3 regions of the Alkalibacterium indicireducens genome follow, and region 3 is predicted to be linked to each of the others. Evidence: riboswitches for the same ligand, from Rfam matches in the RefSeq annotation. Region 3 holds a riboswitch; each other region holds the start of a gene.
The links. Region 3 has a riboswitch for thiamine pyrophosphate ahead of tenA (thiaminase II). Riboswitches for the same ligand answer to the same signal wherever they lie in the genome.
Positions count from the first base shown of each region.

Region 1: it holds a riboswitch for thiamine pyrophosphate, as region 3 does, so the genes downstream of both, thiM (hydroxyethylthiazole kinase) here and tenA (thiaminase II) in region 3, are expected to answer to the same signal.
Region 2: it holds a riboswitch for thiamine pyrophosphate, as region 3 does, so the genes downstream of both, ABFX15_RS09690 (YkoF family thiamine/hydroxymethylpyrimidine-binding protein) here and tenA (thiaminase II) in region 3, are expected to answer to the same signal.

Region 1 is NZ_BAAADA010000003.1:1,940-4,204, reverse strand. It holds gene ABFX15_RS00400 (arsenate reductase family protein) at 1-201, shown strand, start outside; gene ABFX15_RS00395 (glycine cleavage system H family protein) at 191-547, shown strand; gene ABFX15_RS00390 (2-hydroxymuconate tautomerase) at 604-783, shown strand; TPP riboswitch at 913-1,009, shown strand; gene thiM (hydroxyethylthiazole kinase) at 1,099-1,905, shown strand; gene thiD (bifunctional hydroxymethylpyrimidine kinase/phosphomethylpyrimidine kinase) at 1,902-2,265, shown strand, end outside.
Region 2 is NZ_BAAADA010000172.1:1,970-4,234, forward strand. It holds gene ABFX15_RS09680 (AAC(3) family N-acetyltransferase) at 1-525, shown strand, start outside; gene ABFX15_RS09685 (GNAT family N-acetyltransferase) at 559-1,077, shown strand; TPP riboswitch at 1,173-1,277, shown strand; gene ABFX15_RS09690 (YkoF family thiamine/hydroxymethylpyrimidine-binding protein) at 1,319-1,945, shown strand; gene ABFX15_RS09695 (ECF transporter S component) at 1,945-2,265, shown strand, end outside.
Region 3 is NZ_BAAADA010000139.1:399-2,663, forward strand. It holds gene tenA (thiaminase II) at 92-760, opposite strand; TPP riboswitch at 1,066-1,167, opposite strand; gene ABFX15_RS08290 (undecaprenyl-diphosphate phosphatase) at 1,245-2,072, opposite strand.

The sequences.
Region 1 (2,265 bases), on a different contig from region 3:
AGCGGAAATGTTTACAGAGAACAGAACCTTAAAGAAAAACTTCCGGAAATGTCTGTAGAAGAAGCAGCGGAGTGGCTGTCCTCAAACGGGATGGTAGTCAAAAGACCGTTTGCCATTGAAGGAGACACATATACATCAGGCTTTAAAATCGATGAGTACGAACGTGTCTGGAGTAAAGGAGAGCAGAAAGATGTCAATTAAATATCACGCTAATGGATTGTGGATCGAGAAATTATCGCCATCAGATTATCGCATCGGTCTATCCGAAAAGGGCCAGGACGATTTAGGAGAAGTCATGTTCGTGGAAATCAGTACAGAACCTGGGAATCTGAAAGCAGGAGAGGCCATTATCAATGCTGAAGGGGCTAAAGCAGTGACTGAGCTGACAATACCTTTTGACGTGACAGTTAAGGAAGTCCACGTTGAAGTTGAAGATGAGCCTGACTTACTGAACTCATCTGACAAAGAGGATAACTGGCTGCTTCTGGTAACAGACATTGATGATTCAGTGTTCAATTCGCTTAATACAGATCCTTTTGCTGAATAAGCTGAAATCTTGCTGGATCGTGATGCGCATTAAACAAGCGAAAGGAGGCAGATGAGATGCCGATCGTACATGTAGAAATGATTGAAGGCCGTTCTAAAGAACAGAAAGAAGGGCTGATCAGAGACGTTGTAAAAGCAGTTGAGACCCATACGGGTGCACCTAAAGAAGCAGTGACTGTGATCATCAACGAAATAAATAAGGAAAACATTGCTACTAAAGGCGAATACCACGGATAATAAGTTAGAGGGCGCAGACAGGATCTGTGCTCTCTTTTCTATAAGTGTATTTTAAAATTCAGAAGCTAGCTTAGATAGGGTTTCCTAGTCTGTTTACCGAAACTATGATAAACTGGTAGTAATGAAGTCTGATATCATCAGGGGAGCTTAAAGGCTGAGAAAGGTAAGACCTGACCCATGACCTGATCTAGGTAATGCTAGCGAAGGGAGATGTATGTTTCAAGCAGGAGACAGACGAATGCTTGACTATACTAAAATCTTCCACGTGCCTGGTGGAAGATTTTTTGTCTACATAACACAAACAGGGGGGTCAAGATGAATTCTGACCATGCTATTTTACACATTAAAGACCAGAATCCGCTGGTACACACGATCACTAATCAGGTTGTCGCTAATGATGTTGCCAATGTGCTGCTGGCCATTGGTGCGTCACCCATTATGGCAATTGCAAAAGAAGAGGTCGAAGAAGTAACGGGTATGGCCGAGGCCCTCGTCATTAATATGGGTACACTGACTTCTGATTCACTGGAAAGCATGATTCTGGCCGGACGACAGGCAAACGCTCAAGGCAAACCGGTCATTCTGGATCCTGTTGGTGTCGGAGCAACGACTTTTAGAAAACAATCAGCTCAAAAACTTTTTGAAAATGTTGACATGACGGTGATTCGAGGCAATGCATCAGAAATTGCGTCTCTAGTCGGTGTCAGCTGGCAGTCAAAAGGAGTGGATTCCAAAGATGAAGCCACCTCGCCAGTGGATGTTGCAGTCAGCTTGGCTAAGAAAAGACACTGTATTGTAGCTGTATCCGGAAAGACGGATATTGTCACAGATGGCACAAGAGTATTTGCTGTTTCGAATGGCGATCAGCTGATGGCAAAGATCACTGGAAGTGGCTGTATGATGAGCGGAATCATCGGAGCTTTCCTTGGAGTAGTAGATGAATCTGACATGCTCAGTCGAGTTGTACTTGCTCATGCCGCTTTCGGGATAGCTGGAGAGAGGGCGGCGGACTCGAACATAAATCGGCCGGGAAGTTTCAGGGCGGCACTGATCGATGTGCTCCATAGTCTAACAGATGACGACCTGACTAAACACACACGAATAGAAAGGATAATCCAATGAGTAAAAGTAAAATACCACAAGTGCTGACTATTGCAGGAAGTGACAGTGGCGGAGGCGCAGGCATACAAGCGGACTTGAAAACTTTTCAGGAACGTGACGTTTTTGGCATGTCAGTGATAACGGCTATAACAGCTCAAAATACGACTGGGGTACAGGGCGTTCACCCTGTACCGATCGAAATGGTCAAGCAGCAGTGGACGTCGGTCCTGTCTGATTTTAATGTCGCTGCAATCAAGACAGGAATGCTGGTCAATGGGGAGTATATGAAAGCAGTAGCTGAAGTACACAAAGAAGTGGCGTCTATTCCTCTAGTTATTGATCCTGTGATGATTGCTAAAGGCGGGCATCCATTAATGGAAA
Region 2 (2,265 bases), on a different contig from region 3:
ATTCGCGAAACGATGCCGGCCTTTGATCCCGAAAAGACACCTTGCCCGTATATGGGTGTAGTGGCCAATCTGTTCCGTTCGTATCCGAATGTCAGAAGAAGCAGTCATCCGGCAGTCTCTTTTACAGCCTGGGGAAAGAACGCTGATCAACTCACGTCAGGTCACTCTCTGAACTTTGGACTGGGTGAAGGCTCGCCGCTCAAAAAACTTTATGACGAGAATGCCCTGATTCTGGCAGTCGGAACGGATTATGACACCTCAACGGCCATGCACTTAGGCGAATACCGTGCACCGAATCCGACACTCAAACCTGAAGGGACAGCCATCCTGGAAAAAGGTATCAGAGTCTGGCGGACATATGACGACATCGAATTGGATGAATATCAGTTTAGTGCCATTGGAAACGAGCTCGAGAAAAATGGTCTAGTTACAATCGGAAAAATAGGCAAAGCAGAAGCCAGACTTTACCGGGTCAGAGATGCGGTCGATCAGTCGACCAGACACTTTACGGCACTTAGAAAATAGACATAAACTTCTTAAGCAAAAGGGGAGAACCGAATGAGCACGTATTTTAAATTGGTTGGACTAGAGGATCTGGATACCCTTCAGGCTATCAGTATCGAGACCTTTACAGATACGTTCGAAAAAGACAACACAGAAGAAAACATGACAGATTACCTGTCCAAAGCCTGTACAAAAGAGAAGCTGAGTCAGGAGCTCGCCACAGAAGGGTCACGATTTTACTTTCTATATGCAGACGATGAACTGGCCGGTTATCTGAAACTGAATGCAGGAGAAGCGAGAACGGAAGACATCGATCCTGATGGACTGGAAATCGAACGGATCTATATCCGTACTGGATTCAAGCGCAGAGGGTTGGGGACGAGTCTTTTAAACAAGGCAGTCGAGACAGCTGAAGAACAGGGCTGCACGAGCATCTGGCTGGGTGTCTGGGAACATAACGAGCCTGCGAAAGCATTCTATAAAGCCAAAGGATTCAAGAAAGTAGGGAGTCACTCCTTTTTCATGGGGAACGACGAGCAGACGGACTGGATTATGCTTAAAAGCCTCAGTTAGACAAGGGGGGGCAGAAAACAGATGAAAGCAGTTAAAAATGTATTGTATTCTGTTCGTCAAATTGGTATAGTCATTGTGGTACAACAAAATTAAATACGGAAGATCCTGGGAGTCTCGAATTGGAGGCTGAGAGTGATGTATATCAGACCAGTAACCTGATCAGCGTAATGGCTGCGTAGGAAGTATCTTATATATTATGGCTCTTTCCTATGGTTTTTTTTCGTTAGGAGGAGTTTTTTTCATGCAGAAAAACTATGTCAACTACGGAAATTGTTCAGTCGGAAAGCCTGGTTCCACTTTGGAAATTACAGGCGCACGTTTCAATTTATCGCCGATGAGTGACGATTTCAAATCGATCATTTTAGGTGCGATCAAGCAGGTCGATCTATCGAAAGTCTGGGCACAGACCGACCATATTTCAACAGTTTACCGTGGGAAAGAAGAAGCGGTATTCGATGCACTGAAGGCTGCCTTTTTGTATGCCTACAAGGAAGGGGTTCATATGACTCTCGAATCGACTATTTCAAAAGGGTGTCCCGGAGATACGGACAGTGACTACACACTGGAACTTGACGATCCAAGAGTCAATCAGGCCGAAACAGAAGCAATCGATTTTCCGGTAATCGGGAAGTTTGCCCTTTACCCAATGGGCTCTGACAACTATATGGCAACTATTGCCAAGGTCGTCAACGAAGGGATCGATAGAGGTGTGGTGACAGGTTCTGGTCATTACGGAACGAATCTGGGTGGCAGCGCACAGGATGTCTTCGACTATCTGGAATATGTGTCGCACACAGTCGGCAGTGAAGTCAGTCACTACATCAGTCAATTCACCTTGCACTGTAACGTACCGGAGGGAGAAATCTAATGAACAGAAAACCATTAAGTCTTCGCGACTATTTGTTGATGTCTTTGATTGCCGTCGTTTTTGGGATTGTCTTTTTAATGGCTGTATATGCGGGAACTGCTTTGACTGCTGTACTGACACCGATGGGACTCGGCATACTCGGCTATGAACCCTTTTATGGTATCTGGTACTCGGCAGCCCTTGTCACGACCTACATGATTAGAAAGCCGGTAGTCGGTGTTGTCACTGAAGTGGCCACTGCACTCGTGCAAATCCTTTTAGGCAATATGTTCGGAGCAATCGTACTGATCTCTGCTTTTATTCAGGGCATGGGTGTCGAG
Region 3 (2,265 bases):
GAACACACTCAATTACAATCTCGACCTCGAGTAGGGTCGTAAACTAGCTGACCAAGTCAATTCCACCTGTTTCCTCACTCAGAACGCTTACTCAGACCGGCCACTTTTCAATCTCATATGCCATATTCCAGAACATCCATTCCAGCTGACAGCTTTTGACAAAAGCTTCCTTCATGATGGCTTTCTCAGTGTCAGAAGCTGTTTCGGCATAAGCATCAAGACGTGTTCTGAATGTATTGATAATCGTATCCACTTCATTTTTTGCATAGAAGGAAATCCATTCAGCAAAAGGATGAGCCTCATCTATAGAAAAATTCTCTTTAAGGTAATGAGCGATTTCCAGATACGTCCACGGACAAGGGAGCAGAACAGCGAGGATCTCTCCAAAACTTCCTCGCTGGGCGACATCAAGCATGTGACGGGTGTAATGATGGGCAGACGGTGCTAGAGGTTCGTATTGCAAATCTTCGTATCTGACACCAGCTACCTGACAGAAATTAGTGTGAGGATGTACTTCAGCATCCAGAATAAAAGTGATCTGATTGTTAAAAACTGCCATATCTTCTCTAAGTACACTTTTTGAAATAGCTATACCGTATACTTGATTAAAGGTATTTAAGTATTCAAAATCCTGTTTGACATAGTGTATAAGCTGTTCAGCTTCAAGCTTTCCAGATCCTATTCCTTGTACGAATGGATGTCTGAAAATAGACTGGAATATTGAATCAGCTTCTTGCCTTAATTCTTCGGTAAATGACATGGTTTAGCCTCCAGTAGTATGGTAATTACAATTTGCGGACTTTATGGTCTCTGCTTAAAAGAACTATAGCTGACGGGCAGACGAACCAAAAGAACAAGACGAACAAGAAGAACACCGACTGAGAAAAGCGGACTGATACAGGAAGTGAAGGGCGCGAGAAGAATGGGAATGGATCTACGCATTTAACTTCATCAATATATTTAAGTTATCTGACTGCAAAAAAAGCCGCTCTGCTAATCTGCAGGGCGGCATAACTTAAAAGTCATGATGAACGTTGGAGAGTCGTTTAAAACACTCCATACATAATGATCTAAGCTCCACTTCCCTACGCTGGAGTTAACCAGATCAGGTTCCAAGGGTCAAAGCATTGCTTTTCTCAGCCGTCAGCGGCTCCCCTAGTGAAAGAGATATTCAATTATCTTTCAAAGTCATTATGGCATATGTGTCCTCGTATCGCAAGAAAAAAGGAACAGAACTAAATGATTTACCCAATCAGCCAGAAGTATCCGATGACGACGAAACCTACAGCTATCCTGTACCAGCCGAATGAGCTGAAGTCATTTCGACGGATATAGTTCATTAGGAATTTGATTGCAAAGATTGATACCAGGAAAGATACAATACAGCCGACGATCAGAATGAGCAATTCTTCTAATGTGAAAGTAAAGCCGAAACCCAGCAGTTTGATCAGACTTGCACCCATCATCACGGGTATGGACAGGAAGAAAGAATATTCAGCAGCAATCGGACGGGCTGTTCCAATAAGGATGGCCCCGACAATAGTTGCACCTGAACGGGATGTACCTGGAATCAGAGCAAGCACCTGAAAGAAACCAATCATGAGGGCGACTTTATAATTTAAATCTTCCCAAGTTGCTATAGTTGGAATCTTTCCTTCATTACGTTTCTCTATTACGATAAATGCGACCCCATAGATGATGAGGGCTACTGCTACTGTAATCCAGTTATAGAAAAGGTCATGGATGGCATCTTCAAACAGTATGCCGAATACTCCTGCAGGAATGATACCGATAAGTACTTTGTACCAAATATGCCAGGTTTCTTTTTTCTGCAGATCATTTTTACCTGAGTCAAAGGGGTTAAGTTTTTTAAAATAAAGCAGAACTACCGCCATAATGGAAGCCAGCTGAATGACTACAAGGAACATTTCCTTGAATTCGTCAGTAGTATTAAGTATGAGAAACTCGTCTACCAGGATCATGTGTCCGGTGCTGCTGACAGGGAGCCATTCTGTAATTCCTTGTACTACGCCCAGTATGATGGACTTTATTAATTCTAATAACACAGTCATATCTCCTTTTAGTTAAATTCAACTCTTCCATCTTAACAAAAACAGGCGTTAAAAAACCATAAGAATATGAAGAATTCATCACAAAATCTTTTTAGTTTTTGTTTACACTAGGATGTGTTACTATTATTTATAGAATACGTATAGGAAATTATGTATACTGTCAGCACAAAATATTAAGAAAGTAGGGAGAAAT